DNA from 3 places in the Janthinobacterium sp. MP5059B genome. Region 3 is predicted to be linked to each of the others. Evidence: predicted binding sites of a transcription regulator. Region 3 holds the regulator's gene; each other region holds the start of a gene.
What was found. Region 3 encodes sigma-54, which starts transcription at its own class of promoters, with help from an activator protein. Its sites were predicted from a motif close to TGGCANGNAANCTGCTTT; they were not measured.
Positions count from the first base shown of each region.

Region 1 (10,771 bases), on a different contig from region 3:
CCCACCAGCCCGTGCTTTTCGGTTCGTCCGCGTAGACGCCGGCCACGTGGTGCGAGGCGTTCAGGGCGTGGCAGACCAGCACCGCGTTCGATTTGTCGGCGTTCAGGGTGCCGTAGGTTTCATACATCAACATATAGTCTTGCAGCGATGCTCCGCTTTGCAGCTGCAAGGGTTGCGCAAAATACATGGTTTGCGGCGAAACGATTCCAATGGATGACATGTGTGTCGGTTTATAAAAGGAGGTTGGCCCCACGGGCCATAGTCGATGCAGCACCGCGATGATAGGTGCTGCAACTTTAGCATCAGGACACATCTTGCCGCGCGCGATGTGTCCTGATGCTGATAGGGTGACAGTTTACATGAGCTGCAACTGTTGTACGGCTTCCGCGATCACATTTGGTTCCATGGAACGCATAATTTTGCGCATTTGTGGCGCAATCAGGCCCAGGTCGCTGTTGAGGATCTCTTGCTTGACCGCCAATAGTTGCGCCGGATGCATGGAAAACTCGCGCAGTCCCATGCCCAGCAGCAAGCGCGTGAGCTTCACGTCGCCCGCCATTTCGCCGCAGACGGCCACGTCGATGCCCGCCTTGTGGCCGGCGGCGATCGTCATGGAGATCAGTTGCAGCACGGCCGGGTGCAGCGGGTTGTACAAATGCGCCACCTCATAATCGACGCGGTCGATGGCCAGCGTGTACTGGATCAAGTCATTCGTGCCGATCGACAGGAAATCCATGCGTTTGACAAACATGGGCAGGGCCAGCGCCGCGGCCGGGATCTCGATCATGGCGCCCACTTCGACCTCGTCGTCGAACTTGACGCCCTCCTCGCGCAGGCTGGCCTTGGCTTGCGCGATCATGGCCAGCGACTGGTCGATCTCGAACGCATGCGCCAGCATGGGAATCAGGATGCGCACCTTGCCGAAGGCGGAGGCGCGCAAAATGGCCCGCAGCTGCGTCAGGAACAGTTGCGGCTCGGCCAGGCAGTAACGGATGGCGCGCAAGCCCAGGGCGGGATTCAATGCCGTATGGTCGGCCTGGTCGAGCGGCTTGTCGGCGCCGATGTCCAAGGTGCGGATCGTCACCACGCGTCCCTTCATCGACTGCACCGTGTTGCGGTAAGCCTCGAACTGCTCGTCCTCGGTGGGTATCTTGTGGGCGCGGCCCATGAACAGGAATTCGGAGCGGAACAGGCCCACGCCGCTGGCGCCCGATTCCAGCGCAAACGGGCAATCCTCGGGCAACTCGATATTCGCCAGCAGGGTGATGGGCGTGCCGCATTTGGTCACGGCCGGCGTCTTTTTCAGCTTGCCCAGCTTTTTGCGCGCGCGCTGCATGGCCGTCTGGCGTTCGCGGTACTGTTCCAGCACCAGGACGCTGGGGTTGGCGATGACGACGCCGGCATCGCCGTCGATGATCAGCCAGTCGTCCTGCTCGATCAGCATCGACGCCTGCGACATGCCGACGGCGGCCGGGATATCCAGGCTGCGCGCGACGATGGCCGTGTGCGAGTTCTGCCCGCCCACGTCGGTGATGAAGCCGATGAAGGAACGGTCGCGGAACTGCAGCATGTCGGCCGGCGAGATGTCGTGCGCGACGACGATCATCTGCGCCATCAATTCATCTTCGGCGGCCGCCTTGGGCAACAGCTGCTCGGTGCCCAGCAAGACTTTCAAGACGCGTTCGGCAACCTGCTGGATGTCGGCCTTGCGTTCGCGCAGGTACGGGTCTTCGATTTCGTCGAACTGGGCCGACAATTCATCGATCTGCGTGAGCAGCGCCCATTCGGCGTTGTAGTGGCGCTTGCGGATGATGTCGAGCGGCGCTTCGGAAATCATCGGATCGGACAGGATCAGCGCGTGCACGTCGATGAAGGCGCCCAGTTCCGTGGGCGCATCCTTGGGCAGCTCGTTCCAAAGGGTTTGCAGTTCCTTGTGGACGGTGGCGATGGCGCTTTGCAGGCGCTGGACTTCCGCTTCGATCTGTTCCTGGGCGACCAGGTAATGTTTGACGTCAAGGGCGGCCGGCGCCAGCAGATGAGCGCGGCCAATGGCGATGCCGCGGGAGACCGGGATGCCGTGGAGCGTGAAAGATGCCATGGGGTGACCTGTCGGAATGCGGCTGCGGCTGCGTTCGGCGGGCATTACTCGCCTTCGCCAAACCTGTCATTAATCAGGGCGGTGAGCGCATCGACACATGCCAGCTCATCATCGCCCTCGGCTTCCAGGGTCACTTTCGCGCCCTTGCCGGCGGCCAGCATCATCACGCCCATGATGGACTTGGCGTTGATGCGGCGCGCGTTGCGGGTCAGCCAGACGTCGCTCTTGAACTTGGCGGCGAGCTGGGTAAATTTGGCGGAAGCGCGTGCGTGCAATCCCAGCTTGTTGATGATTTCGAGTTCTTTTTGAATCATTTTTGTATGGTCTCTATCCCTGAATGCACTACGCTGATGACAATCTTGGCCTATAAAACCCGCCGCCTTCAGGGCGGCGGCCATGTACTTCCTTATTCGCCCACGCGGATGCGGTTATCGACGCGCACGGCGCCGCTTTGCGCACCGGCCAGCGCCATCTCCACCACCACGTCGAGCGTGTCGCGGCGATACGTGATGGCGCGCAGCAGCATCGGCAGGCTGATGCCGGCGATGACTTCCACCCGACCCGCATCGGCCAGCTTGTTGCAGCAGTTCGACGGCGTGCCGCCCTTCACGTCGGTAATCACCAGCACGCCGGAGCCGTCATCGAGGCGGCAGATGGCGTCCGACGCCAGCTTCTGCACTTCCGCCAGGTCCTGGTCGGCGACGACGTCGATGGCTTCAAAACGTTCCGTTGGCCCGCGAAACACATGCGCGCAAGCGGCGATGAATGCCTGTCCCAGCGGTGCATGTGTCATGAGCAAAATCCCTACCATAGTCATTCCACTTTCTAGCGCTGCTGTGTTTGCGCAACGCCATGCTCGACGGCGTCGACAAACATGGCAGCCACGTCAAAACCCGTCTGCTGCATGATTTCCTGGAAGCAGGTCGGGCTGGTGACATTGACTTCCGTCAGATAGTCGCCGATCACGTCCAATCCTACCAGCATCAGGCCGCGCGCGGCCAGGATCGGGCCCAGCTTTTCAGCGATTTCCAGGTCGCGCGCCGTCAATGGCTGCGCTACGCCCGTGCCGCCGGCGGCCAGGTTGCCCCGCACTTCGCCCGCCTGCGGGATACGCGCCAACGAAAACGGCACCGGCTTGCCCCCGATCACGAGGATACGCTTGTCGCCCTTGTCGATGTCGGGGATAAACCGCTGCGCCATGATGGTTTGCGCGCCGTTCTCGCTCAGGGTCTCGATGATGGCGCCCAGGTTCAGGCCATCGGCCTTGACGCGGAAAATGCCCGTGCCGCCCATGCCGTCGAGCGGCTTGAAGATGACGTCCTGGTGCTTGGCGTGGAAGGCGCGCAGGCGCGCTTCGTTCGACGTCACCAGGGTCGGCGAGGTGAATTCGGAAAACTGGGCGATGGCCAGTTTTTCATTGTTGTCGCGGATGGCGGACGGCTTGTTGAAGACGCAAGCGCCCTGCTTTTCCGCCAGCTCCAGCAGATACGTGCCGTACACGTATTCCATGTCGAACGGCGGATCCTTGCGCTCGATGATGGCATCCAGGGCCGACAGGCGTACTTCCTCGGTGGAGACCACCTTGTACCAGTCGTGTTCGTCGCCCGTCAGCTCGATGTGCTGTACCCGTGCCGTGACGATGCCCTCTTCCAGCGCCATGTCCTTCTGTTCGAAGGCGTACACGGCGTGGCCGCGTCTGGCCGCCTCGCGCATCATGGCGAAGGTGGAATCTTTGTAAGTCTTGAAGCCTGCCAGCGGGTCGGCAAGGAATGCAATTTTCATGGTGCGTCCAATCGGGGAGCCTGGATAAGGAATGCTTGATTCTAGCCGAGATCGCCAGGCGCGGTAGTCGCCGCGCCCGGCAAGCCTCCGCGATGGATCAATACACCTCGGGATTCGGGTCCGTGCGCTCCATTTCCAGCGACGCGGCCAGCAAGGCCAGGCGCGCCACCACGCCATACACGTAGAAGCGGTTCGGCGCGGCCGTGCCCGGCTTGGCCTTCAAGTCCGGCACGGCATGCTGCTGGGCAAATGCCAGCGGCACGTACTGCGAACCGGGCGCGTTCAGGTTCTGGTCCACGCCACGCTCAGCATGTACGCGGTAGAAACCGCCCACCACGTAGCGGTCGATCATGTAGACGACCGGTTCGGCCACGGCATCCTTGATGCTTTCAAAGGTCGGCACGCCTTCCTGGATGATCACGTCGGTGACGACTTTGCCATCCTTGACGATGGACATCTTGTCACGCTGCTTGCGCGACAGGTCGCGCACTTCGCTGGCGTCGCGCACCGTCATGATGCCCGTACCATACGTGCCCGCATCGGGCTTGACGATGACGAAAGGCTTTTCCTTGATGCCGTATTCCTTGTATTTCTTGCGGATCTTGGCCAGCAGCACGTCGACGCTGGCGGCCAGCGCATCTTCGCCCTCGCCTTCCTGGAAGTTGACGTCGCTGCACTTGGCGTGGAAGGGATTGAGCATCCACGGATCGACATCGATCATCTTGCCGAATTTTTTCACCACTTCATCGTAAGCCGTGTAGTGGTTGCTCTTGCGGCGCAAGGCCCAGCCCGCGTGCAAGGGCGGCAGCAGGCTTTGCTCATGAATATTTTGCAAGATATCGGGGATGCCGTCTGACAAGTCGTTATTCAGAAGAATCGTGCACGGGTCGAAATCCTTCAAGCCCAGGCGGCGGCCATTGTTCAGACGCACGAGCGGCTCGATGACGAGCATGTTGCCATCTGGCAACGCCAAAGGTGTCGGCTGGGTGATGTCGGGCGACCAGGAGCCGAAACGCACGTGCAGCCCCGTCTGGCGGAAGATCTGCATCAGGCGCGCCACGTTCTGCAGATACTGCGGCGTGGTGTTGTGCAATTCCGGCACGATCAGCAGGTTGCGGGCGTCCGGGCAATACTTGTCGATGGCGGCCATGGCCGCCTGCACGGACAAGGGCAGCATTTCCGTGGCCAGGTTATGGAAACCGCCTGGGAACAGATTGGTATCGACGGGCGCCAGCTTGTAGCCGGCGTTACGCAAGTCTACCGAGCAATAGAAGGGCGGCGTGTGTTCTTGCCACTCCATGCGAAACCAGCGCTCAATGGCCGGCGTCGCGGCCAGAATCTTTTTTTCGAGGTCGAGCAGCGGTCCGGTCAGGGCCGTGACGAGATGGGGAACCATAGTTACATCCTTAAATTATGTGCAGTATTCAAAAAAGCACACAGAACTGCCGACTATATTACCGTGTAAGTACCCCAAATCGGGGCAAAAGCCTTGTTTTAAAGACCTTTTACATTCCCACAACGAAAAAAAGGCACCTCAATGAGGTGCCTTTTCCGGCCGGACATGCCGCGCCGGGGCGCTGGCATGCCAGATAATGACTATTTAGCCATGATACGCTTGCTCGCCGTGGCTGGTGATATCGAGGCCTTCGCGCTCTTCTTCTTCCGGTACGCGCAGGCCGATGACGATGTCGACCAGTTTATAGGCAATGACGGAGACGATGGCCGACCAGAGGATGGTGGTGCCTACCGCTTGCGCCTGCACCCACACCTGGTGGCCGATCGAGTACGGATCCGCCGACATCTTGTTGGTGACATAGTCGAATACGCCCTGGCCGCCCAGTTGTGGCGCAGCAAACACACCCGTCAGCAAGGCACCGAGGATACCGCCCACGCCATGCACGCCGAACACGTCGAGCGAATCATCGGCGCCGATCAGGCGTTTCAGGCCATTCACGCCCCACAGGCAGACGACACCGGCCAGCAAGCCGATGACCAGGCCGCCCATCGGGCCGACAAAGCCGGCCGCCGGGGTGATCGCCACCAGGCCGGCCACGGCGCCGGACGCGCCACCGAGCATGGAAGGCTTGCCTTTGCTGATCCACTCGCCAAACACCCACGACAGGGTGGCGGCGGCCGTTGCCAGCAAGGTGTTGACGAAGGCCAGGGCAGCCACGTCGCCCGCTTCCATCGAGGAGCCGGCATTGAAACCGAACCAGCCCACCCACAGCAGCGACGCGCCGATCATGGTCATCGTCAGCGAGTGCGGTGCCATCGATTCGCGGCCGTAGCCGACGCGTTTGCCGATCATGATGGCGCCCACCAGGCCGGCGACAGCGGCATTGATGTGCACCACGGTGCCGCCGGCGAAGTCCAGCGCGCCTTTTTGCCAGATCCAGCCCGCCTTCAGGGCTTCGCTGGCCGAGGTGGCGGCGCTGGTGATCAGGTCAGGACCGGTCCAGAACCACACCATGTGGGCTGCAGGCAGGTAGGCGAACGTGAACCACAGCACGACGAAGGCCAGCACGGCGGAAAACTTGGCGCGCTCGGCAAAGGCGCCAACGATCAGTGCGCAGGTGATGGCGGCAAACGTGCCCTGGAAAGCAACGAAGACGAACTCGGGAATGACCACGCCCTTGCTGAAGGTGGCGGCGGCGGCAAACGTACCCTTGGCCGGATCCCAGATACCATTCAGGAACAGGCGGTCGAAGCCACCGAAGAAGGCGGTTTTTTCCGTGAAGGCGATCGAGTAGCCGTAGATACACCACAGCACGATGACCAGCGCGAACACCATGAACACCTGCATCAGCACCGACAGCATGTTTTTCGAGCGCACCAGCCCACCGTAGAACAGGGCCAGGCCGGGGATCGTCATCAAGATCACCAGCAAGGTGCTGATCATCATGAAACTGGTGTCGCCCTTGTTGGCGACAGGCGCGGCGGCTGGCGCGGCAGCCGCCGGGGCCGGAGCGGCGGCGGCAGGCGCTGCGTCAGGAACCGGCGTGACGGCGGGAGCGGCGACGGCCGTGGTTGTGGCCGCCTCCGTCTTGGCAGGCGCATCGGCAAAGCTTGGCGTGGCAATGCCAAACGCACACAGGCAGGCTATCCCAGCTAGCAATTTTGTTATATTTTTATGCATCAATATTCCCCTTAGAGCGCTTCGTTGCCGGTTTCACCGGTACGGATGCGGATGACCTGTTCCAGGTTGTAGACGAAAATCTTGCCATCACCGATTTTACCGGTACGCGCGGCACCTTCGATCGCTTCGATGGCCTGGTCGACAATGGCGTCATCGACGGCCGCTTCGATCTTGGTCTTTGGCAAGAAATCAACGACATACTCGGCGCCACGGTAGAGTTCCGTGTGGCCTTTCTGGCGGCCGAAGCCCTTGACTTCCGTGACGGTAATGCCTTGCACATTGATAGCCGACAAAGCCTCGCGTACTTCGTCCAGTTTGAACGGTTTAATGATTGCGGTAATCATTTTCATGGCAGTCTCGCTTAAAAAGTTTTGGACACGGTCAGCACGAGACCGGATTTCGCCAGATTCTTGCCGTTCGGTGCCAGCGATACGATATTGGCCTTGACGGCCGCCAGGGAAACGGTCGCCACGCCGAAGTCCTTGGTCACGCCAATCTTGTAATCGCTGTAGCTGAGGGAATCATTGTGCTCGACCTTCTGACGTCCGACATGCAGGTTCAGCATGTAGCCATCATGCACCTCGACGTTGGCACCCACATCGAGGTAGCCGCTGTTCTTGCTGTCGGCGACACCGAACAGATTCGTCGTCGAATGCGAGTATTTGACATATATCGGGCCATAGCCGAGTTGGCCGTACAGCTCGAAGGTGTTGGCATTGGTGCTCAGTCCATTCGAGGGATAGAAATAGTACAGGCCGCCCACGTCATAGGTAAAATCCTTGCTGATCTCGCCCCGCTTGCCGCCGTAGATATCCCATTCCAGATTGGTGTCGCCGCCGCCATCCTTGATCCATTTGATACTCGACAACCAGGTGCCCACATACAGGCCCGTCGGGTTATGGGTATAGTCGGCACCGCCGCTGATGGCCGGTTTCAAGCGGCTTTGCGACAGGCCGCGGTAACGGTAGTCGCTGGTCAGCGCCACGTTATAGCTCACCACGTTATCAGGCACGGCTTCGGCCGCAGCAGGCGCCGCCACTGCATCCTGGGCTATGGCGCTACCGCACATGGCGGTCATGGCCAGCGTCAACGCTGCAGCTAAAGTCATGTTCTTGGACAGATTCTTCATGGCGATTCCCTTTTATTGAACTTTTAAAGCGGTTGAGGTTTAAAATCTTGGCTGGAGATCACAAAGCGTTCATACCTTCTTTAGCAGAATACGTGCCAGCTCCATTGCCACCTTGACAGGTGCGTTTCCGGCCATACATACCCTGCAAGCCTCTGGGCATGCGGGTACGGGCTGCTAAAGCATTGTGAATTTGCCCAGATTCGCACCAGATTAACGCCGCTGTGCACCGCAATGGTGCGATGCACAGGCCGCACCATAAAAGGACTGACCATGGACATGAATACCTTCTTTAACGATTTGCAAGGCAAGATCCATCAAGCCATCGAAAACTCGCCGGCCAAGGATATCGAGAAAAACGTGAAATCTATGATGACCCAGGGCTTCGCCCGCCTCGATCTCGTCACGCGCGAGGAATTCGATATCCAGGCGCAAGTACTGGCCAAGACCCGCGCCAAACTGGACGCACTGGAATTGCGCCTGATCGAACTGGAAACGCGCCTGAACGACACCAAGGCGTAAACTGCGTCCGGCAGGGCCCGTTATTGACGGCCTTGCTGGCATACCTCAAGCCTGGCGGCGTTTCAAGCGCTAGACTGATCCTGCCCGCGCCCGCGCTACAGGGGAGTCTGATGAGCCTGGCCGTCCTGAAAAGCCGCGCCCTGGCCGGCATGGAGGCGCCCGAGGTAAGTGTCGAAGTCCACCTTGCCAACGGCTTGCCTTCGTTTACGATTGTCGGCTTGCCGGATACGGAAGTGAAGGAGTCGCGCGACCGTGTTCGTGCCGCGTTGCAAAACTGCGGCTTTGAAATGCCGGCGCGTCGCATCACGGCCAATCTGGCGCCAGCAGACTTGCCCAAGGAATCGGGCCGCTTCGACTTGCCCATTGCACTGGGCATCCTGGCCGCCTCCGGCCAGTTGCCGGGCGATCAATTACATCACTATGAATTCGCGGGCGAACTGTCGCTCTCAGGCCAGTTGCGTCCCATCCGCGGCGCCCTGGCCATGACCTTTGCCATGCAGCGCAGCCAGTCGGGCACGCCACGCGTCTTCATCCTGCCGCAGGCGAACGCGGACGAGGCCGCTCTCGTCGGCGATGCCTGCATCTATCCCGCCCACAGCCTGCTCGAGGTCTGCGCGCATTTTGCCGCGCATACCAGCCAGACCGCCCTGCAACGCCACCAGCCCGTGCTGGCAGCGCACGCTTTTCCGTATCCCGACTTTGCCGACGTGCAGGGGCAGCAGCAGGCGCGGCGGGCACTGGAAGTGGCGGCAGCGGGCGGTCACAACGTCTTGATGGTGGGGCCGCCAGGCGCAGGCAAGACCATGCTGGCCAGCCGCTTTCCCGGCGTGCTGCCGCCCATGAGCGATGAAGAAGCGCTGGAATCGGCTGCCGTGCATTCGCTGGGCGGCCACTTCAAGGTGGAACACTGGAAACGGCGACCCTATCGTGCCCCGCACCAGACGGCATCCGGCGTGGCACTGGTGGGTGGCGGCAACGTGCCGCGCCCGGGAGAAATCTCGCTGGCCCACTGCGGCGTGCTGTTTCTCGATGAAATTGCCGAATTCCAGCGCCGGGTACTCGATGTGCTGCGCCAGCCCATGGAGTCGGGCGTGATCAGCATTTCACGCGCGGCCCGCCAGGCCGAGTTTCCTGCCCGCTTTCAACTGATCGCCGCCATGAATCCCTGCCCGTGCGGCTATCTGGGGCACGCTTCCGGCCGTTGCCGCTGCACGCCAGACGCCGTGCTGCGCTATCACAATCGCCTGTCCGGCCCGCTGCTCGACCGTATCGACCTGCAGATTGAAGTGGCCGCCATGCCACCGGCAGCGCTGGGCCGGCAGGCCGGTGCCGGAGAATGCACGCAGCGGATCGCCACGCGGGTAGCGGCAGCCTATGCCTTGCAGCTGGCGCGCCAGGGAAAATCAAACCAGCGGCTGAGCAACACGGAAATAGAGCAGCATTGTCGCCTTGAAACGCATGGCGAACAGCTGCTGCATGGCGCCATGACGCGTCTGCACTGGTCCGCGCGCACCTATCACCGGGTACTGCGCGTGGCGCGCAGCATCGCGGACCTGGCGGGAAGCCCGGCCATCGCGCAGCCGCACGTTGCCGAAGCGATCCAGTACCGGCGCGTACTGCGTGAAATATAAGGCGGCCAATGAGCCCCTCGCGTGCGCGATTGCGCGTGATGGACGACGCTGCTACCATCTGCTGATGAAAAAAACATCACTTGCCCTCTTTCTGGCGACGCTCGCGGCTGCCAGCGTCCTGTCCGCCTGTAGTCCGAAATTCGACTGGCGCGACTATCGCAGCCCCGATGCCCAGTTCACGGCCCTGTTTCCGGGCAAGCCGGCCGTGCTGACGCGCGAGATCGATCTCGATGGCAAGAAAGTCAGCCTGACCATGACGGCCAGCGAGGTCGATGGCAATACCTTCGCCATTGGCAGCGCCGTGCTCGACAGTGCGGAACAGGCGCAAGCGGCCCTGCCCGCCATGCAGATGGCACTGCTGAAAAATATCAACGGTACCGTGCGCAGCGAAAAATCGGCGTCGGCGGCCAGCAGCACGGCGGCCGGCAGCCATCAACGCAGTTCGCTGAGCATCGAAGCGACGGGGACGCAGCAGG
Region 1 covers NZ_LRHX01000002.1:256,991-267,761, forward strand. Annotated here, with positions in the region: gene JAB1_RS01850 (homoserine O-acetyltransferase) at 1-220, opposite strand, end outside; gene ptsP (phosphoenolpyruvate--protein phosphotransferase) at 356-2,098, opposite strand; gene JAB1_RS01860 (HPr family phosphocarrier protein) at 2,143-2,412, opposite strand; gene JAB1_RS01865 (PTS fructose transporter subunit IIA) at 2,505-2,909, opposite strand; gene gshB (glutathione synthase) at 2,924-3,880, opposite strand; gene gshA (glutamate--cysteine ligase) at 3,978-5,276, opposite strand; gene amt (ammonium transporter) at 5,481-7,016, opposite strand; gene JAB1_RS01885 (P-II family nitrogen regulator) at 7,028-7,366, opposite strand; gene JAB1_RS01890 (TorF family putative porin) at 7,378-8,145, opposite strand; gene JAB1_RS01895 (accessory factor UbiK family protein) at 8,416-8,664, shown strand; gene JAB1_RS01900 (YifB family Mg chelatase-like AAA ATPase) at 8,775-10,295, shown strand; gene JAB1_RS01905 (hypothetical protein) at 10,360-10,771, shown strand, end outside.
Region 1: JAB1_RS01890 (TorF family putative porin) is a predicted target of sigma-54. The motif match lies at 8,226-8,243, and genes of this name have one in related genera.

Region 2 (10,771 bases), on a different contig from region 3:
CTGCACGTTTTCGCGCAGCTCGATCAGCACGCCGTCGCGCGGCGCGTCGAGCGCGCTGATGATGCTGTGCACGCGCAGCGGTTCGCGCCCCAGGCGTTCCAGGCTCAGGTCCTGCCGCAAGTCGGAAAATTTATGTTCCAGCGCCTGCGCGCAAATACCGGACAGCTCGTCGGGATTGAGGAACAGCGCCGTCAGCTTTTGCCGCGACAGGGCTTTCAATGAGCTTTCCAGCAGGTTTTCCGCCGCCGCGTTGGCATAGCTGATGCGGCCGTCGCCGTCGAGCAGGATCACGGCTGAAGCGAGCAAATCAAGGCCGGCCAGGTGGGCGGGACGGCTGGAATGGTTGTCTGGTGTCATGTGCTTTACCGAATATTCGCGATCTCGCGTTTCAGGGCCTCGACGTTCTGCTGTGTTCGGCTAATGTTGTCCTTCAATTGCGCCACCCGTTCCAGGTATTTCGCATAGTTGCGCTCATTGCCCTGGCGCTCGGGCTGGCCGGCGTTGAACTCCAGGCGCTGCGCCGCCAGTTTCAGTTCTTCGCTGCGCAATTCGTCCTGCAGTATCTGGCGCCGGTCCAGGTCGCGCGCGCGCTGCTCGGCGCCATCGACCTTGGGAAACGCGCCGGCGGCAGGCGCCGCCGTGGCCGCCGCCTGCATGGCGGGCCGGGCAGGCGCGCCGGCCAGCGGCGCCGTCTTGCGTGGCGGCTCCGTCATGGCGCCCGGTAAATCGAGCAGCTGGCAATGCGCGCCAGCCCGCTTGTCCGTGTACGTCTTGTGTCCTTGCGCATCGGCGCACACATACAGCTGCCCGTGCGCCTGTGCTGCCGCGCCCAGCAATCCTGCCATCAGCGCCATTCTGTAATGCTTGGTCAATCTTCACTCCTGTCGGCACATGCCGCATCGTTCCTGGGCCGACTATACAACACCGCACGATCACCGCCTTGGCGTACTGCATAAAAAAACGCGGGCAAGACCATCGCCTCACCCGCGTTTTTATTCACTACCGGCACATTGCCGGCATGGCGCCATTACAGCGAGTAGTACATGTCGAACTCGGCAGGATGCGTGGTCATGCGCATGCGCTGTACATCCTGCATTTTCAGTTCCAGGTAAGCGTCGATCATCGAATCGCTGAACACGCCGCCACGGGTCAGGAACTCGCGGTCCTTGTCCAGTGCGTCCAGAGCTTCTTCCAGCGAAGCGCACACGGTCGGGATCAGTGCGTCTTCTTCCGGCGGCAGATGGTACAGATCTTTCGAGGCGGCTTCGCCCGGATGGATCTTGTTGGCAACGCCGTCCAGGCCAGCCATCAGCAGTGCGGCGAAGCACAGGTACGGGTTCGCCAGTGGGTCCGGGAAGCGCGCTTCGACGCGGCGGCCTTTTGGATTGGCCACGTGCGGGATGCGGATCGAGGCGGAACGGTTTTTCGCCGAGTACGCCAGTTTCACTGGGGCTTCGTAGCCTGGTACCAGACGCTTGTACGAGTTGGTGCCCGGGTTGGTGATCGCGTTCAGTGCCTTGGCGTGCTTGATGATGCCGCCGATGTAGTACAGGGCGAAATCGGACAGGCCGGCATAGCCGTCGCCAGCGAACAGGTTTTTGCCATCTTTCCATACGGATTGATGCACGTGCATGCCCGAACCGTTGTCGCCAACGATAGGTTTCGGCATGAAGGTGGCGGTCTTGCCATAGCTGTGCGCCACGTTCCACACCACGTATTTCAGGTTTTGCGTCCAGTCGGCGCGCTCGACCAGGGTCGAGAACTTGGTGCCGATTTCATTCTGGCCGGCGCCGGCCACTTCGTGATGATGTACCTCAACCGGGATGCCCAAGGACTCAAGGATCAGGCACATTTCCGAACGCATGTCCTGGAAGCTGTCCACTGGTGGCACCGGGAAGTAGCCGCCCTTGACGGTAGGACGGTGGCCGCTGTTGCCGCCTTCGATGTCCTTGCCGGTCGACCACGAACCTTCGTCCGAACCGATCTTGACGAAGCAGCCCGACATGTCGATCTTCCAGCGCACGCTGTCGAAGATGAAGAATTCCGGCTCAGGGCCGAAGTAGGCGGTGTCGCCCATGCCCGACGATTTCAGGTAGGCTTCGGCGCGTTTCGCGATCGAGCGCGGGTCGCGGTCATAGCCCTTGCCGTCCGACGGTTCGATCACGTCGCACTGCATGAACAAGGTCGTTTCTTCCATGAACGGATCGATATTGGCCGTGTTTGGATCCGGCAGCAAGATCATGTCGGACGCTTCAATGCCTTTCCAGCCAGCGATCGAAGAACCGTCAAAGGCGTGGCCCGACTCGAATTTGTCCATGTCGAAGTGCGACACGGGAACCGTCACGTGCTGCTCTTTACCACGGGTATCAGCAAAGCGGAAATCAACGAATTTGACTTCGTTTTCTTCTACCATCTTCAAGACTTCTGCGGCTGTCATTGCCATGCGTATCTCCTAAATGAATGTGGGGTGAGCCGACCTTAGTGCGTCTGGGCTGATGAAGCGAAGCAAACATTGCGTGCCACCAAAACTCATAAGGATCATAGCAGATTCCATGCCAGCTCCAGGAGCCTCCCTGGTGCCGGCAACAAAATTACTGCCATCCCAGTGAAAGTTTCATGCCCGCGATTTTCCTGCTGCGTTTGCGCCAAATCAAGAATGCACTATGCAAGTGCAAAAAACGAATAACGCACCATTATCGTGCATTTTGTATGAATTTCTGGAAAATGCCTCGTTGTGGTGCAAAGACTGTGCACCATGGTTTCCCGTTTGCGGGGCGCGGACGGCGCACTATAATCGTACACACCTGCCCACTTTCATCGAGGACGCCATGACTACCGCCGACATCCTGACCACCGCCCGCAGCCGGGCCAATGAAGGCACGCCGTATGCCGGCGCCGTCACGCCGCAGGAAGCGTACGACCTGCTGCAAGGCGATGCTGCCGCCAAGCTCATCGATGTGCGCACGAATGCCGAGCGCGACTGGGTCGGCCGGGTCGACATCGCCGATACCCAGCACGGTGCGGTGCAGTGGGCCACGTATCCGGGCGGCGCGCCGAATCCCGATTTCCTCGCGCAACTGGCCGCCCAGGCCGGAAAGGATGAGGTGCTGCTGTTCCTGTGCCGCTCCGGCGTGCGTTCGCGCCATGCCGCCAAGCTGGCGACCGAGCACGGCTACATGAACTGCTTCGACATCCTCGAAGGTTTTGAGGGCGACAAGGACGCCGACGGCCACCGCAAGCAGATCGGCGGCTGGTGCAAGGCGGGGTTGCCGTGGCTGGGCGCCTGACACCGGGAACAACGGAACCGCTGCCGATGACGGCCACGCGTCGTCCAGAGGCAAGTCCCGCCCTGGCTTGATGCTTCAGGCCGGCTCGCCCGCCTCTGCGGCAGGATGCTCGCCCATCAGGGTCAATATGCGCTTGCGCACGAAATTGATGTGGCTGCGCAAGCCATACAGGCCGTCCGCAAACGACAGCGGAATCGAGATCTGATTGACCATTTCCTCGATCTGGTCCAGCCGTTGCAATTGCGCCGCATAGACTTGCGCGCGCTGCGCTTCCGGCACGTCTTCCAGCGCCTGCTCCACCGTGCGCAGCTGGCCGTACCAGCGGTACACGCGCGAGCGGATGCGCCACACGTACAGGGGCGGCACCACGCGCGACAGGGGCAGGATCAAGGCGCCCAGCGCCACCACCAGCACCCACATGCGGTCAAAGAAATTGGCCAGCCAGAAACTCATGTAGCGCTGCAGCACAGGCGCGCCATCCTTGTAGAATTTCAGCGCTTCCGGTGCCACGGGAATCTCCGTGTAGCGCGCGGATGGGAACTGCCCCTGCTGCTGGAACCAGCCTGTGCCGCCATGGATGCCGGCCGCCGCCTGCACGAACAGGTCGACCAGGGCAGGATGCAAGTCTTCGCGCGCGACCAAAGTGGCGGTCGGCGCGATCAGGTGATAATCCTGCGCGGGAATGTTCTGCCCCAGGTCGACGATGCCACGTGGCAAGACGACGTGCGTGAGGAAAGGCAGGCGCCGCGTGTACGCTTCCGCCTGCGAAAAGTCAAACAGCTTGATGCCCGGCGTTTGCAGCAGCATCTGGATCAGCGGCGCTTCCGGCGCCGAGCTGAACACGAGACCGTCGATGCGCCCTTCCAGCAGCTCCACCGTGGCAGGCGTGTTCTGCAAGTCGCTCACCGTCAAGTCCTTGGCTTCGACGCCATTTACGGACAGCAATTGCCGGAACAGGCCGGGCACGCCCGTGCCTTCCGGCCCCAGGTTGATCTTCATGCCCTTCAGTTGCGTCAGTTCCGTCACGGCCTTGTCTTCGCGCAAGAACAGCCAGACGGGTTCCGTAAACAGGCTGCCCAGGGAAATGAGGCCATGGCGCTCGGCATCGTCGTGTTCCGTCGAGCCGCTTTGCACGAAGGCAATATCGGTCTTGCCCGCGTTCAGGCGCTGCAGGTTTTCCTGCGAACCCAGCGATGGCTGCAAGGTCACCTTGATGCCGTGCTTGGCCAGGGTGGCCGCATATTTCTTGCCGAACTCTTCATACGCGCTATTGTCCTGCCCCGTCGACAGGCTCACCTGGCGTGGCGGCGCGGGGTCGACCAGCCAGTAAGCGAGCGCGCAAAACGCGCCGACCAGCAGCAAGGTGGGACCGGCGGTGGCGAGGAAGTCGCGCACGGAAAAGCGGCTGAACGCGAGGATTTTGGACATGTGGTGGCGCATAGGTTTCATGGGTGGCTACGATGCCAAGAAAACCCCAACTATGCAAGGCACTTTCACATGCGCGGCGCGGCCAATTCGGCTACAGTTCTGGATCGCCCACCTGCCTATGGAGTCCCGCATGCTGAAAATTCTTGGAAAAGCCGCTTCGATCAATGTCCGTAAAGTCCTGTGGACGTGCGAGGAACTCGACCTGCCGTATGAACGCGAAGACTGGGGCAGCGGCTTTCGCAGCACGGACGACCCGGCCTTTCTGGCCTTGAACCCGAACGCCATGGTGCCCGTGCTGCTCGATGGCGACCTGGTGCTGTGGGAATCAAACACGATTTGCCGCTACCTGTGCGCCCAGGCGGGCCGCGACGACTTGCTGCCGAGTAATCCCCGCGCCCGCGCGGAAGTGGAAAAATGGATGGATTGGCAAATGGGCGATTTGAACAACAGCTGGCGCTACGCCTTCATGTCGCTGGTGCGCCACAGCCCGGCCCACCAGGATGCGGCGCAACTGGCGGCCGGCATTGCCGGATGGAACAAGATGATGGGCGTGCTGGAACAGCAGTTGCAGCGCACGGGCGCCTTCGTCTGCGGCGAAGCGTTCACCCTGGCAGATATCGTGCTGGGCCTGTCCGTCAAGCGCTGGCTGATGGCGCCCATGCAGCGCCCCGCGTATCCGGCCATCGCCGCGTATCACGCGCGCCTGGAAGGTAAAACGGCCGTGTTTGCCGGTTAGTCCAGTTCGATTGCCTCGACCGTGCCGCCGATGACGTAGCAATCGCCATCGCGGCGCACTTCGTCCAGTGTAGCGGGATCATCGCGCGCATACGTACCGTCAATATCGACGCACCAGACATCGCCGAAACGCAGCAACTTCACGCCGCAGCAGATGCGGTTGATGAAGTTGCCCGGCGTCCTGACCAGTACCTCCCGCACTTCTCCCACCGTGATGGCGACTTTGCGCCAGACATTGCCTTCCAGCCCATGATTTCTTGCGTACACCACGATGCGCACGGCCTGCACGCCTTGGGGCTGGTACATCTGTTCCATCGACACCAGTGAGCCATCGTCAAAGCGGTGGTATTGCTGAAAAATCTGCTGCGTCTTGTCCAATTCCACTCCCCAAAAAAAACGCCGGCCTTGCGGGCCGGCGTTCACACAAGCCAGATACTTTTAATTAGTGCACTGCTTGGCCACGCCTTCAGCCGGCGCGGGCGCCTCGATCAGCGGCATCAGGCTCGGCGCCAGGGACACCAGCAGCTGCACGGGCAAGGCGCTGGTGAAGTCATAGTTCTTCGATTCCGGTCCGCGCACATACGCCGTCATGCTGCCATAGAAGCGCTCGCCGATATTGAACACAAATGTCGCCGAGCGGTTCACATAGCGCGACTCGATCAGGCGGCCACCGGCGCCATACACGTCGAAGCGCTGGTCGCCCGTACCCGTCTTGCCGCCCATGGGGATCGGCACGCCATCAGCGCCGACAAACGCCGTCTTCGCCCGTTTCGCCGTACCGTCCGACACCACTTCGCGGATGGCCTTGGCCACTGCCTTGGCCACGTCCGGCGACAGCACTTGCTCCGCTTCCACCTTCGTGCCACGCTTGACCATGGTGTCGTACGGCGTCTTGGCGGCGAAATGCATGGAATCGATGCGCACACTCGGTTTACGCACGCCATCGTTGATGATGATGCCCATCAACTCGGCCAGTGCGGCGGGACGGTCGGCCGATGCGCCCAGGGTCGTCGCGTACGACGGCACGAGCGAGTCGAATGGATAGCCCATCTTCTTCCACTGGCGGTGGATTTCCAGGAACCCTTCCACTTCCAGCAAGTTGGCGATGCGGCGGTCCTGCGCATGCTTGCGGTGCGTATTGAACAGCCATTTATAGACTTCCTGGCGTTCCTTCTCGCTGGCCGCCACCATCTGCGACAGGGTGGAACCTTCGTGCTGGCGCAGATACGCCACCATCCACAGTTCCAGCGGATGCACATTGGCCAGGTAGCCACGGTCGGCCAGCGACCAGTTTTCCATTGCGTACTGCTGGTACATCTTGGCAACGCGTTCGGGCGGTACTTCGTTTTGCGACGTCAAGTTGGCGTTGAGGAAGTCGCCGAATTCGGCCACGGTCCCCTTCGGATTCACGGTGCGGAAGATATTCGCCAGGCGCACGGGGGTCGGGCGGATGCTGGCCAATAAAATCTTTTCCTGCTCGTCAACGCTCTTGCCGCGGTATTTCTGATAGAAGCGGTGCAGGAATTCACGCCCTTCCTTGTCGGCAAAACGGCTCAGGTACTGGGCCCGGCGCGGATCATCCGCATCCGCCAGCAGCGAGGCCGAGGAATCGGGACGCGAAAACATGTAATAGCGGGCCACGTCGCGCATCAGGCGCACGAACACCAGGTTGGTCGACTGGCGCAGCGCCTGCTGCAAGGTCATGATGCGGCTGTCGTCGAGCTTGGAGAAGTTGCCGAAATGGTGCAAGCCGCCGCCCGTGAAGAAGCCTTCGCCCGGGTTGCCCGAATATTTGCGTTCCATGGCGGCCGCCAGCATGGCCGGCAGGTTGCGCGCCTCGCCGAGTGCCAACGGTTTCAGATAGGCAATCGCCCACTGCGACAGCATGTCCTTGGGATCGACGGCGATCTTATTCAGCTCGGCGGCGCCCATGCCGCTGTAGCGCTGGTGCAACTGGTCGATGATGTCCAGGTAGGTGACCAGGGTGCGCAGCTTGGCCGTGGAACCGAGGTCCAGCTTGGCGCCTTCGTTGATGTCGAGCGGCTGGTCGTAGTTATCCGTCTGCACGCGCAGCAAGTTGGCTTGATCGCCCTTTTGCAGCAGGGTAAAGCTGTAGACCACGTTGGCCGGGTCGCCATTGCCCAGCATGCCCTTGCCCGTCAGGCCGGCCGCTTTCGCCACTTCCGGATCGCGCAACTCGCGCAAGACCTTGGTAACGGCGTTTTGCGCCTGCGCGTCGAGCGTGCTGACCACTTTCAGGTCGAGGCGGTCGAGGTTGTACAAGCGCGGGTCGCCCAGCATGCTGGCCAGGTGATTGCGCACGGCATTCGAGGCCTTGCGCGTGACAAACGAGGTCGATGCTTCCGATTGCACGCCGGACGCCGTCGATGGGCGCAGCTTCTCGGCGATGGCCGCATTGCGCAGCTGCGGCGAAATCACGCCCGCTTGCGCCAGCAGGCGCAGATGGCTGTTGGTCAATTCTTCCAGGTCGGCGCCGCCGGCCACCAGGTAATGCGATGGACGGCGCTGCGCGATCAAGAGGCTCAGCGCCTGCTTGTAGGCCAGCGCGCTGCCCGGCTGGTCCATATTACCCTTGAGCAAAGTCTTCACTTCGGCAAATGGCCTGCCATACCAGACCCACATGCCGTCGCCAATGCCGTTGACTTCGCCAAAACCGCTCTTTGCCGACAGCGGCACGGTATTGAGGTAATTGACGACGATCTTGCGCCGCGCTTCCATGGTGTTTTCGCCATCCTGGTACGAGCGCAGGCTGGCCGAAATCATCTGCAGCAACTTGTCCTGCATGGAACTGGTGCGGCCGTCTTCCGAATGCCGGTATTTTTCAATTTGGGTAGCCAGAGTGCTGCCGCCGCCACTGCGGTGGCCGCCGAACAGGTTCAGCGCCTTGTCGAGGACAGCCTTGCTCAGGCGGTCCCATTCCACGGCGGGATTGCGCTCGGGCGTGCCCGGGTCGAGCAATTCGCGGTTTTCGATGAACAGCAGGCTTTGCACGAGCGCGGGCGGCGCTTCGGCAAAGCCGTCGAACATGCGCTCGGGATAGCTGGCCGCGAACAGGGGCGCGGCGCGGCAATCGAGGATGGTCAGTCCGGCGCGGTTTTTCTCGTGGTACGTGGCAAAGATGCCCCGGTCGACCAGTTGCACCATTTTCGGCGACATGCGCGCCTGCGCCGTCACTTCATAGTCGCGCGCATTGAGCTTGCTAATAAAATCCGGCAGGCTGGCATAGCCGAGCCGCTCGTCATACGGCCCGTGCTGCGGATAGCGGATGGCGCCCGCCGGTGCCGGGCCAGGCTCGACCTTGAACGCCAGCTGGCGGTCCAGGCGCGTGAAAAACTCCGCCTGCAGGGCCGAGGTACGCACTTCGCGCATGACGAACCACGCCGCGCCGGCGATCAGCGCCAGCACGATGATGGCAAAGATGGGCCAGATGCGCGAACGGCGCTTCTTCGGCGGGCGCGCCGGCGGCGGTGCCTCGGCGCCCGTGTCGGAGAGTGGATCAGAGGGGGGCCGCTCTTGCGCGGCCAGATTGACGCCTGTGTCTTTCATGGGATGCTGGGGTAAGGTTGGGTTTGGACGGCGCGGGAAATGCGGTAGCGATACCGCTCCGCGCGGGATAAGACCAGGGCCGGCCAGGGCCGGTCACGACAAAGCTTGCTTAACATGATGTCCATACCGGTGAATCAAAAAAACACGCTACTGCACAGGCAGGCAACCCCGCGTTTGACACGCCAGGCTCCTGTTCACCATTCCACCACATCGGCATGGGAACGACTGACGAGCGCACACAAAAATCTTGCTTCATTGAAGATTTTCGCAAAAAAACAACGTCTTGGAATGTACGCTTGCGTACATAGATGCAAGGCGGGCTGAACGCCGGCGAAAAAGCCGCCGGCGCCGGGCTGGCTGCATGTCAGATGGTGGTGTATTCCGCTTGCAAGGTATCGAGCGCGGCGCACATCTGCGCGAAGGCGGCCTCTGCCTGCGCGGGCTCGCCCTTGACGCCCAGTTCGATATGCCGGCGCGTCTGCGCATCGCCCACGCTGGGCAGGCTGAACACCTTAATCAGCGGAAAATCTGTTTCCAGGCGCACCATCAGCGGCGTCAGCAGGGATTCAGCCGTTTCATACACGAGCAAGGCGTGTTCCGCGTGCGGCACCTGGTTGAACAGGTGCGCATAATGCGTGTCGAGCACCCATTCGATCATGGGCCAGGACATGACGGGAAAGCCCGGCACGAAATAATGTTCGCGTACGGCAAAACCGGCAATCTTGTTGTACGGATTCGGAATCAGCTCGGCGCCTTCGACAAATTCCGCCATTTTCAGGCGGTGCAGGTTTTCCGGCGAGTTCAAATCGGCCGGCACGCCCGCCTCTAGGCCCATTTCCGTGATGCGCTGCTGGATATTGACCTTGCCCTGCGGATGCAGCACCAGCGGCAAGCCCAGCGCATCTGCCGCTGCCTGGCGCGTATGGTCATCCGGCGTGGCGCCGATGCCGCCAAAGCTGAAGACGATGTCGCCGCTGGCAAAGCTGCGCTTGAGCAAGGCGACCAGGCGGGCCGGCTCATCACCCACGTATTCCGCCCAGCTCAGCTGCAAGCCCCGTGCCTTGAGCATGCTCACTACTTTCGGGAAATGCTGGTCCGTGCGCTTGCCCGACAGGATTTCGTCGCCGATGATGATCAATCCGATAGCCATGAAACTCCCTCGTAGAATTCGATAAAAATACTCAGGCGTCCGCCGGCGCCACATCGGTCATGCCGCGTACGCCCCGCAAACGCGACAGTGCTTCCAGGCAGTAATACTGGAACCACAGGCCCGTGAAGATAAAGATCAGCACATACAGCCAGATGGCGAACGCCGCCAGGAAGGGGAAGAACACCACCGACATCACGCCGCCCATCCACAACAGGCCCGGCACGGCGCCGGCCGCGCCGGACACCATGCCGATGGCCAGCAGGGGCCAGCGCTGCGTGCGCATGATGGCGTGGCGCTCTTCCGCGCTGGCGTAGTCGGCCATGGCGTCATACGCCATCACGCGGTAGGTCAGCCAGCCCCACAGCACGGCTTGTCCCGCCAGCGCGGCCGGCGGAAACGCGTACAGGGGCAGCATGATCACCCAGGCGATGATGAACAGCAAAAAGGTGGCCAGGGACGTCCCCACGCTGCCCAGCAGGCTGCCGCCATGTTTCTTTTCCAGTTCAGGAAAGTGCCGCCCGCCGATATGGCGGCCAATGGCCGGCATGGCGAACAGGCCCATGAAGATCAGCGCCGTCAAGATCATCAGCGGCAGCAGCATGAA
Region 2 covers NZ_LRHX01000014.1:110,402-121,172, reverse strand. Annotated here, with positions in the region: gene glnL (nitrogen regulation protein NR(II)) at 1-357, opposite strand, end outside; gene JAB1_RS16680 (DUF4124 domain-containing protein) at 363-872, opposite strand; gene glnA (type I glutamate--ammonia ligase) at 1,028-2,443, opposite strand; gene JAB1_RS16670 (rhodanese-like domain-containing protein) at 2,829-3,287, shown strand; gene JAB1_RS16665 (TAXI family TRAP transporter solute-binding subunit) at 3,363-4,715, opposite strand; gene JAB1_RS16660 (glutathione S-transferase) at 4,846-5,451, shown strand; gene JAB1_RS16655 (hypothetical protein) at 5,448-5,828, opposite strand; gene JAB1_RS16650 (transglycosylase domain-containing protein) at 5,889-9,017, opposite strand; gene JAB1_RS16645 (molybdopterin-binding protein) at 9,382-10,167, opposite strand; gene JAB1_RS16640 (EI24 domain-containing protein) at 10,199-10,771, opposite strand, start outside.
Region 2: glnA (type I glutamate--ammonia ligase) is a predicted target of sigma-54. The motif match lies at 2,541-2,558, and genes of this name have one in related genera.

Region 3 (10,771 bases):
TGTCGATGAAATCATCACCGTCGACACGGACGCCATCTGCGCCGCCATCAAGGATGTGTTTACGGATACGCGCAGCATTCTGGAACCGTCCGGCGCGCTGGCCATCGCCGGTGCCAAGGCCTATGTGGAACGGGCCAGCCTGACCAAGCATCCCGTCAACAATGAAACGCTGGTCACCATCGCCAGCGGCGCGAACATGAATTTCGACCGTTTGCGCTTCGTCGCGGAACGGGCCGAACTGGGCGAATTCCGCGAAGCCGTGTTTGCCGTCACCATGCGCGAACAGCGGGGCAGTTTTAAACGTTTCTGCTCGCTCATCGGCGCGCGCAACGTGACGGAATTTAATTACCGCATCAGCGATGAAAAAGCCGCGCACGTGTTCGTCGGCATCCAGATTGCCGACCGGCATGAATCGAGCGTGCTGGCAAAGACCTTCGAGGAACACGAATTCAAGACGCTGGACCTGACCCACGACGAGCTGGCCAAGTCGCACATCCGCCACCTGGTGGGCGGCAAGAGCCGGCTGGCGCAAGACGAGCTGCTGTACCGCTTCGAGTTCCCCGAGCGCCCGGGCGCGCTGATGCGCTTCCTCGACAGCATGGCGCCGAACTGGAATATTTCACTTTGCCATTACCGCAGCCAGGGCGGCGACGTGGGCCGCATCCTGATCGGCTTGCAAGTGCCGCCCGATGAAATGGGAGAGTTCGCCCGCTTCCTCGATACCCTGGGGTACCGTTACTGGGATGAAAGCAGCAATCCCGTCTATAAGCTGTTCCTGGGTTAAGCATCACCTCCCGACGGCGGCTACTCGCCGTCGGGGGAATTAGGCTACCATGCGTCCTTGACTGAATTCACGCCACACGACCATGACCACCACCAACGACCTCGCCGAACAATCCCCGCTGGGCAAAAGCTCCGCCTACCGCACCGATTACGCGCCGGAACTGCTGTTTCCCATTCCGCGCCAGGGCAAGCGCGACGAGCTGGAATTGCACGGCACCTTGCCGTTTTTCGGCCTCGATATCTGGAATGCCTATGAACTGTCGTGGCTGAACCAGCGCGGCAAGCCGCAGGTGGCCATCGCCAAGGTCAGCGCGCCGGCCGATTCGCCGAACATCATCGAGTCGAAATCATTCAAGCTGTACCTGAACTCCTTCAACCAGACCAAACTGGACAGCCCGGATGCGCTGGTGGCCTTGCTCAAGCAGGATTTATCGAACGGTTTCGGCGCGCCCGTGCAAGTGGAACTGACTTTGCAGGAAGATTTCGGCAAGCTGAAAATGGGCGAATTCGATGGCGTGCTGCTGGACCGCCTGGACCTGGAAATCACGCAATACACGCCCTCGCCGCTGCTGCTGAAGGCAGCGCTGGACGAAGCGCCAGTGGAAGAAAAACTCGTCTCGCACTTGCTCAAATCGAATTGCCTGGTGACGGGCCAGCCCGACTGGGGCAGCGTGCAGATCGAGTATGCGGGACCGCAGATCGACCAGGAAAGCCTGCTGCGTTACCTGATCGGTTTCCGCGAGCACAATGAATTCCACGAACAATGCGTGGAACGCATCTTTGTCGATATCTTGCGTCAGTGCAAGCCGCAAAAACTGTCCGTGTATGCGCGCTATACGCGCCGCGGCGGCCTCGATATCAATCCTTGGCGCAGCAACTTCAGCACGGGAGCGATGCCGGGCAATCTGCGCAACGCCCGTCAGTAACATTAGGCAACACCGCGCAACACCATGAAACCATGCCAACAGGAATGTTGGCTGTGTTTTAAAACAACGTTGCAGTAGTGCCGCAGAGCATGTCAAAGACGCTGAAAAATCGGAAAATCGGCATTCGGCGGCGGAAAAACCGGCGCGCCGCGTGTTTTTAATCAAGAAATAGCCGATACACGCCGATGTTATTTTTTTGCTAAAATGATGGTGACATGGGCTGTAGCGCCCACTGCGCCCGCAGCGGGCGTATACTGTTGAGAATTGGCGTTACAGGCCGCGGAAACAGGCCTATAATTCGGCTCGCAAGCCCTCTGCGCATTGCACCATTTCATTGAGTGTCATGACTAATCTTAGCAAAATACTATCCCTCGAAAACGTCCTGCTGGACCTGGAAGTCTCCAGTAAAAAACGTGCCTTCGAGCAAGCCGGCCTGATCTTCGAAAACAATTACGGCATCGCCCGCTCTACCGTCTCGGACAATCTGTTTGCCCGCGAACGCCTGGGCTCGACTGGTCTGGGCCATGGCGTGGCCGTGCCGCATGGCAGGGTCAAGGGCAGCAAAACCTTGAAATCGCCGCTGGGCGCCTTCGTCCGCCTGGCCGAGCCGATTCCGTTCGAGTCGCCCGATGGCAAGCCTGTCAATCTGCTGTTTTTCCTGCTGATTCCCGATCATGTCACCCAGCAACATCTGGAAATCCTGTCGGAAATCGCTGAAATGTTTTCCGATGACGCCTTCCGCACGGCACTGGCCACGGATCCGGAACCGAAATCCGTACATTCGCGCATCGTCAATTGGCAACCTAGTCTGCAAGCGGCGGGTTAAACTTCAGGTATTCCTCCACTCCTGAAGAAGAAGACTGCCATGTTGCAAACGCCACTGACGATACAACGCCTGTACGACGACAATCGTGAAAGTCTGCAACTGGGCTGGTTCGCCGGCTTCCCCGGCGGCGAGCGCCTGATCTCGGGCGATGTCTCGTCGGCCGCCGACCAGGTGGGCCACTTGAACCTGATCCATCCGGGCCGCATCCAGGTCTTCGGCCACCAGGAAATCAATTACTACCAGCGCCTGAAGGTCAACACGCGCACCCACGTGATTGGCGAGCTGATCGCCGGCGGTCCGCCCGCGCTGATCATCGCGCAAGGACTGGAAACGCCGCCCGACATCCTCGCCATCTGCGACGAGCAAAACATTCCCCTGTTCTCCACCCCGCTGCCGGCCGCGCAAGTGATCGACTTCCTGCGCGTCTACCTGTCCAAAAAGCTGGCGCAACGCATCATCATGCATGGCGTGTTCATGGACGTGCTGGGCGTGGGCGTGCTGATCACGGGCGATTCGGGCCTGGGCAAGAGCGAACTGGGGCTGGAACTGATTTCGCGCAGCCACGGCCTGGTGGCCGACGACGCCGTCGAATTCTCGCGCATCGCGCCCAACATGATCGAAGGCCGCTGCCCGCCTTTGCTGCAAAACCTGCTGGAAGTGCGGGGCCTGGGCTTGCTCGATATCAAGGCCATCTTTGGCGAAACGGCCGTGCGCCGCAAGATGCGCCTGAAACTGATCGTGCATCTGGTGCGCCGCAACGCGCTGGAAGAGGAAGTCGAGCGCCTGCCTTTCCTGTTCCCCACGGAAGACGTGCTGGGTTTGCCCGTGCGCAAGGTCGTCATCCCCGTCGCCGCCGGCCGCAACATCGCCGTACTGCTGGAAGCGGCCGTGCGCAACACGATTTTGCAATTGCGCGGCATCGATACCTTGCAGGAGTTCATGGAGCGGCAGAGGTTGGCAATGAGTGGCGATTAGCAAGTAGGTCGGATTAGCGCGGCAACGCCGTGCGTAATCCGACGACATTGTTGGCCCATGCCGCGGTGTCGGCTTACGCGCGACGCGCTAAGCCGACCTACGGTCGTGACGAGAGCGCCCTGCCAATCCCGGCAATATCACATTCCAAATTGCAATAATTTGTAAAGATAATTGCCTTGGAAGCAGAGCGCCGATCTTTATTGTATGATCGGCGTATGCATATCGTCCTTATCACCGGAATATCCGGCTCCGGTAAATCCGTTGCGCTCAATGTGCTGGAAGATACCGGCTACTATTGTGTCGACAACCTGCCGCCGGCCTTGCTGCCCAGCCTGGTGCAGACCCTGCTCGACGAAGGTACACCGCAACTGGCCGTCGCCGTCGATGCGCGCAGCGCCGAGTCGCTGACCAGCCTGCCGCACAATGTGGCCCTGCTGCGCGACCAGGGGCATGACGTCAAGGTCATGTTCTTGACGGCCACCACGCATTCGCTGGTGGCGCGCTTCTCGGAAACGCGGCGCAGCCATCCGCTGTCGCACGAATTGCGTCCGAACCAGAATCCGGCCAGTCGCCGCACGCTGATCGAGTGCATCTCGGAAGAACGCGAACGCCTGTCAGCCATCGAACAGCTGGGCCATGTGATCGACACGTCGGAACTGAGCGCCAACAAGCTGCGCGCCTGGATCAAGGATATCGTCGCCTCCGAACGCGCGCCGCTGACCCTGTTCTTCGAATCGTTCGCCTTCAAGCTGGGCGTGCCGCTGGACGCCGATTTCGTCTTCGACGTGCGGGCCTTGCCGAATCCCTATTACGACCTGGCGCTGCGCCCGCTCGACGGCCGCGATGCGCCCGTGATCGCCTTCCTCGACGCGCAGCCGAGCGCGCTGGAACTGCTGGCCGACATCCGCGCCTTCATCGAGAAATGGTTGCCGTCATTCAAGTCCGACAACCGCAGCTACCTGACGGTGGCCCTGGGCTGCACGGGCGGCCAGCACCGCTCCGTGTACATGGCGGAGCGGCTGGCGCAGTATTTCGGCCCCAACGAGCGCGTCGTCCTGCGCCACCGCGAACGCAGCTAATTAGTCGAGGTGGCGCAGCGGATGCGCCGCGGCTGGCCAGACGGGGGCAAAGAAGCGCGCCACCATGGCCGCATCGACGTCGTCCAGGCTGGCAGGGTTCCAGCGCGGTGCATTGTCCTTGTCGACCACCAGCGCGCGCACGCCCTCGAGCACTTCGCCATGTTCGAAATTATGGCGCACCACCGTGCGCTCCATGCGCAGGCAATCGGCCACGCCCAGGTGGGCGCCCCGCTGCAGCAATTCCAGGGTCACCGACATCATCAAGGGCGAACGCAGGCGCATGGCCGCCAGCGCCTTGGCCGCGAACGCGCTGTCATCCTGCGCCAGCGAGGCCATGATGGCGGCCACGGAAGGGGCGCCGAAATGGCGGTCCAGCGCCGTGCGCGCCGTGGCCAGGGGAGATACCCCCGCCTCGGCCTGGAAAGGCGCCGCCAGCGCCTTGATGGCCACCGGCAAGGCCTCGCCCCGCGTCGATTCGAACAGGTCCAGCAGCGCCCCCATCTGCGCCTCAGGCAGGTAGACATCGGCCAGCCCCGTGTACAGGGCATCGGCCGCGTTGATCGTCAAGCCCGTCAAGCCCAGGTACAGGCCCAGCTGGCCGGCCAGGCGGGATAGAAAATAACTGCCGCCCACGTCGGGAAACAAGCCGATATTGACTTCCGGCATGGCCATGCGCGTGCGGCCCGTCACGATGCGCAGGCGGTTGCCCGGCCCGGCTTGCGCCACGCCCATGCCGCCGCCCATCACCACGCCATCCATCACGGCGATATACGGTTTCGGGTAGAAATGAATTAAATGATTTAAAGCATATTCTTCCGTAAAGAAATCTTCCAGCATGGCGCTGCCGCCTTGCGGCGTGGCCAAGCCAGCATCGAAAAAGAAACGGATGTCGCCGCCGGCGCACAGGGCTTTTTCACTGCTGGAGCGGATCACCACGGCGTCCACCTGCGGATCGTCGCGCCAGGCCAGCAGGGCCGCGCTCAGGGCGCGCACCATCTCCAGCGACAGGGAATTCAAGGCTTTCGGACGGTCGAGCACGATATGGCCCGTGCGGTTGCGGATGGAAGTCTGGACGAAGTCGCTCATGGCAGGCAGGAAAAAAGTGAAAGTGCAAACATTTTAGCCCCTGCGCGGCGAACATTGCGCTCAAAAGGTCCAGGCGCAAAAAAGGGCGCAAGATGTGCGCCCTTAGTTGATCACAACTGCTGGAAGCGGGTGGCCTTAGACGGCGACGACGGCTTCTTCCTCGGAGTTGTCTGGCAGATGCTTGATCGCCTCTTTACCGTGCCCTTGCACTTTGGTTTTGTATTTCATCACTTGCCTATCGAGCTTGTCGATCAGGGTATCGATCGCGGCGTACAGGTCGTGCGCCAAGCTTTCCACATAGACAGTCTTGCCGCTCAAACGCAGGTTGACTTCAGCCTTTTGACGTTTTTCTTTCTCTTTGAGGTTATCCACGGTCAGAATCACGGCAATATCGATGACTTGATCGAAATGACGTTTCACGCGCTCCAGCTTCGTTTGTACGTATTCACGGATGGCTGGTGTCACTTCGAGATGATGTCCGCTGATGGTGAGATTCATACACACTCCTAAAGATGATCGGGTTCGTGCGGTCCATCCTATCCGGCCCGCAGAGGAACCGAAAAAAACTTACAAACACTTACGCAGGCTCACTGGCGGAATTTTCAACGCTTCCCGGTATTTGGCAACAGTACGTCGCGCAATCACCATGCCTTGCTCCCCCAGCATGTCCGCAATCTTACTGTCGGATAAAGGATTTTTAGGGTCTTCTGCTCCTGTCAGTTGCACGATCAATGCCCGTATCGCCGTCGATGACGCTTCGCCCCCCGCTTCGGTGGCGACGTGGCTACCAAAGAAATATTTCAACTCGAACATGCCGTGCGGGGTCAGCATGTACTTTTGAGTTGTTACCCGCGAGATAGTACTCTCGTGTAAACCCAGTGTATCAGCTATTTCACGGAGCACAAGGGGACGCATGGCAACGGCCCCATGCGAGAAAAAGTTCTTTTGTCTTTCTACTATCGCCTGCGCCACGCGCAGGATCGTGTCGAAGCGCTGGCGCATATTCTTGATCAGCCACTTGGCTTCCTGCAACTGTGCGCCCATGGCGCCCTCGCCCTTGCCCTGCTTGAGCAAGTTGGCGTACATGGCATTGACGCGCAGGCGCGGCATGACATCGTTGTTCAGGGTGACTTGCCAGCCATTGCGCGCGCGCTTGACGACGACGTCGGGCACCACGTAATCGGACACGTCCGAGGCGAACACGGCGCCCGGATGCGGATTGCACTGGCGAATCACCGTCTGCGCTTCGCGCAAGTCTTCATCGTCGCAATCGAGGGCTTTTTTCAGCTTGTTGAAATCGCGCTGGGCAAACCAGGCCAGGTGCTTTTCCACGATGACGAGGGCCATGCGGCGCGTCACCATGGCGATGTGCGGCAAACGCTTGATTTGCAGCGCCAGGCATTCGGAGGCATTGCGCGCGCCCACGCCGGGCGGATCGAAACTTTGCAAGAGAGACAAGGCCGTGCGCATCTCGTCGGCGTCGATTTCCAGCTCTTCCGGCAGGCGCGCCAGGATGTCGTCGAGCGACTCTTCCAGGTAGCCATTGTCGTCGAGCGCGTCGATGATCAGCTCGACCAGCGCGCGGTCGCGCAATTCAAGCACCGTCACGCGCATCTGCTCCATCAGGTGTTCGCGCAGGGTGCAGTGATGGGCCTCCAGTTGCGGACGCGAATCTTCGTCGTCGGGCGCCTTGCCCCGGCTCGCCTCGCTCCAGTCGCTGTCGCCGCCATCCGCGGCGGCCGGACCCTCGCCGGCATCGCCATCAAAGGTTTCCGCTTCGGCCGGCGCTGCGGGCACCTCCTGGCCTGGCGGCTGGGGCGGCGCTTCGGCCGGCGCGGCCGTGGAACTCAAGGCACCGTCGGACAGCAGGCGCAGCGAACGGTCGAGCGGATCATCGAGGCGTTCGAGCAAGGGATTGTCCGTCAGCAATTGCTCTAGTTCCTGATGCAATTCCAGGGTAGACAATTGCAACAGGCGTATCGATTGCTGCAACTGCGGCGTCAGTGCCAGGTGCTGCGAAGTGCGCAGCTGCAATGATTGTTTCATTGGCTTACATGCGGAAGTGTTCGCCCAGATAGACCCGGCGTACCGACTCGTTCGCGATGATGTCGTCGGGGCGCCCCGACGCCAGTACCGAGCCCTGGTTGATGATGTAGGCACGGTCGCAGATACCCAGCGTCTCACGCACATTATGATCGGTGATCAGCACGCCGATATTGCGCTCCTTCAAGAAACGCACGATGCGCTGGATCTCGATCACGGCGATCGGATCGACACCGGCAAACGGTTCGTCGAGCAGCACGAAACGGGGATCGGTGGCCAGCGCGCGGGCGATTTCCACGCGGCGGCGCTCGCCACCGGACAGCGACAGGGCCTGGTTCTCGCGCAGCTTTTCAATCTGCAAGTCAGCCAGCAATTTATCCAGGCGCACCTCGATCTCGGCCTTCGTCAGCGGACGGCCTTCGACGGTCTGGATTTCCAGCACGGCGCGGATATTGTCTTCGACCGTCAGTTTGCGGAAGACGGACGCTTCCTGCGGCAGGTAGGACAGGCCCATCTGCGCGCGGCGGTGGATCGGCAGGCTGGAGATGTCCACGCCGCTGATATCGATGCTGCCGCCATCGGACGGCACCAAGCCGACGATCATGTAGAACGAGGTGGTCTTGCCGGCGCCGTTCGGGCCCAGCAAACCCACCACTTCGCCGCATTCGACTTGCAGCGAGACATCATGCACGACTTGCCGCTTGCCATAGGTTTTTTGCAGCCCGCGAACGATCAGGGTGCTGCCGCAACGAGTATTATCCATTATTTCTTTCCTGGCGCAGGCGTGGCCGGCGCTTTCTCCGCCGCCGGTGCCTTGGTTTTCGGCTGGATCACCATGCGCACGCTGCCGCCATCCGGGGTGCTGGTGCCGCTGTTGGAATTTTCCATCGCAAACACTTCCTTGCGGCTGTCATACGAGATGAAGGCGCCATTGGCCACGTCGGTCACTTTCGTGCCTTCCAGGCGCGTCAGCTTGGCCCTGGAAAACAGTTTCACCACTTCCGTCTTGTTGTCGTATTCCACGCGCTCCGCTTCGCCTTCCACCCACAGGTCGCCCGCGCCATCGCGCTTCTGGCGGAAGGTGGCGAGCTTGCCGGGATCGGCCCAGAAGGTAATGAACTGGTAGCCTTGCGGATCTTCCGTGATCACGGCGCGACCCGCCTTCATGGTCAGGGTCCCCTTGACCAGCACGACGTCGCCCGTCAGGGTGCGCACCTGCTTGATGTCATCGACGTGGCCGCTACGTGCCGTGATGACGGCTTCCTTCTCGGAATCGGCCTTCTCGGCATGCGCCACGCCCATGATGGCCAGGGAAAATACGGTCAACAGCAAGATGTTCTTCATAGTATGGTTTCCTTGTTTCATTCTGTCATTTTGCCGCCGCGGCCGGGCGCGGTTTCGGCGGGAGGACCATGCGCAGCGCATTCTGCACTTCCACCACGCCGGTGGCGTTATTGGCTTTCATGCCGATGCCATTGAGGCGCGAGGTGCCCGTCAGGATATCGACAGGCACGTCCGTTTCCATTCTTTCCTCATCCGGGAACACCGTCAGCGCTTCCGTCTTGACCGTCAGGTTCTGCGCCTTCGGACTGGCCACGCGGTCGATCACGACATTGCGGTGCAGTTGCAGCCGGGTATTGTCCTGGTCGATATGCGCCAGTTCCGCATTCATGTTCATCGGTGGCATGCCTGGCGTGAGCTTGCGCACGAAGGGCCGGTCGATATCGGACGAATCGTCCAGCGGATAATGCGTGAGCTTGGTGCCCGACACGATATAGCTGGGTTTTCCCGTCAAGTCCATACGCACCAGGCTGAAATTGGTAATGAAATAGTCGGGCTCATCCAGATGCTTGCTGGCCGTGATGTCCTGGCTATTCTTGTTCATCACCTCGAGCAGCCAAAAGCTGCCCAGCGCGACAACAACCGCGCCCAGCACGGTAAAAATCATGCGCCAGCGATGGGCGCCTCCTGGCTTACGCATAGGGCTTCACTCTTTCAAATGTCACTGGCGAGGCGGCGCGCCTCACTCCAGGAACGGCGCCATGACGCGCGCATAATTGTCCTGGGCACGCAGCAGGAATTCGCAGATCTCGCGCACCGCGCCGCGGCCACCGCCGGCCTGCGTCACATGGTGGGCCAGGCCCTGCACTTCCGGGCGTCCGCCCGGCACGCTGACGGCAAAGCCGACGCGTTTCAGGATGGGCGCATCGATGACGTCGTCGCCGATATAGCCGCATTGCTCTTCCGTCAAGCCCGTCAGCGCCAGCAGTTCGCGAAACGGCGTCAGCTTGTCGTGGCCGCCTTGGTGTACGTGGGTAATGCCCAGGTCTTGCGCGCGGCGCGCCGTGATGGCCGAGCGGCGCGCGCTGATGATGGCCGTCTGCACGCCCGATTCCTGCAGCAGCTTGATGCCCAGGCCATCATACACATTAAACGTTTTCATCATCTCGCCGTCCGGGCCGAAATGCAGGCTGCCGTCGGTGAGCACGCCATCGACGTCAAAGATCATCAGTTTGACCTTGGCCGCGCGTGCCAGGTTGTCCGCCACGCTATCCATCAGATCACCTTCGCTTGCGTCAGATCATGGATATGCAGCGCGCCCACCAGTTTGCCGTCGGCATCGACGACCAGCATCTGGTTGATGCGGAACTGCTCCATCACGGCCACGGCGTCCACGGCCAGGCGTTCGGGCGCGATGCTGCGCGGCTGCGCATGCATGACGTCGCGGATCGCCACTTGCGTGAAATCCTGCACGCGCTCGAACATGCGGCGCAAGTCGCCATCCGTAAACACGCCCACGGGGCGGTTGTCCGCGTCGACGACGGCCGTCATGCCCATGCCTTTCTTCGTCATTTCTTCCAGCGCCTGCAGCAAGGAAGCCTGCACGGGCACTTTCGGCACGCGTTCGCCGCTGCGCATGACATCATGCACGTGCGTGAGCAGGCGACGGCCCAGGGCGCCGCCCGGGTGCGAGCGGGCGAAATCTTCTTCCTTGAAGCCGCGCAAGTCGAGCAAGGCCACGGCAAGCGCGTCGCCCAGGGCCAGGGTGACGG
Region 3 covers NZ_LRHX01000005.1:157,265-168,035, reverse strand. Annotated here, with positions in the region: gene ilvA (threonine ammonia-lyase, biosynthetic) at 1-784, shown strand, start outside; gene queF (NADPH-dependent 7-cyano-7-deazaguanine reductase QueF) at 867-1,709, shown strand; gene JAB1_RS04415 (PTS sugar transporter subunit IIA) at 2,053-2,535, shown strand; gene hprK (HPr(Ser) kinase/phosphatase) at 2,575-3,510, shown strand; gene rapZ (RNase adapter RapZ) at 3,726-4,589, shown strand; gene JAB1_RS04400 (enoyl-CoA hydratase/isomerase family protein) at 4,590-5,675, opposite strand; gene raiA (ribosome-associated translation inhibitor RaiA) at 5,811-6,173, opposite strand; gene JAB1_RS04390 (RNA polymerase factor sigma-54) at 6,243-7,721, opposite strand; gene lptB (LPS export ABC transporter ATP-binding protein) at 7,726-8,481, opposite strand; gene lptA (lipopolysaccharide transport periplasmic protein LptA) at 8,481-9,062, opposite strand; gene lptC (LPS export ABC transporter periplasmic protein LptC) at 9,088-9,699, opposite strand; gene JAB1_RS04370 (HAD hydrolase family protein) at 9,742-10,275, opposite strand; gene JAB1_RS04365 (KpsF/GutQ family sugar-phosphate isomerase) at 10,275-10,771, opposite strand, start outside.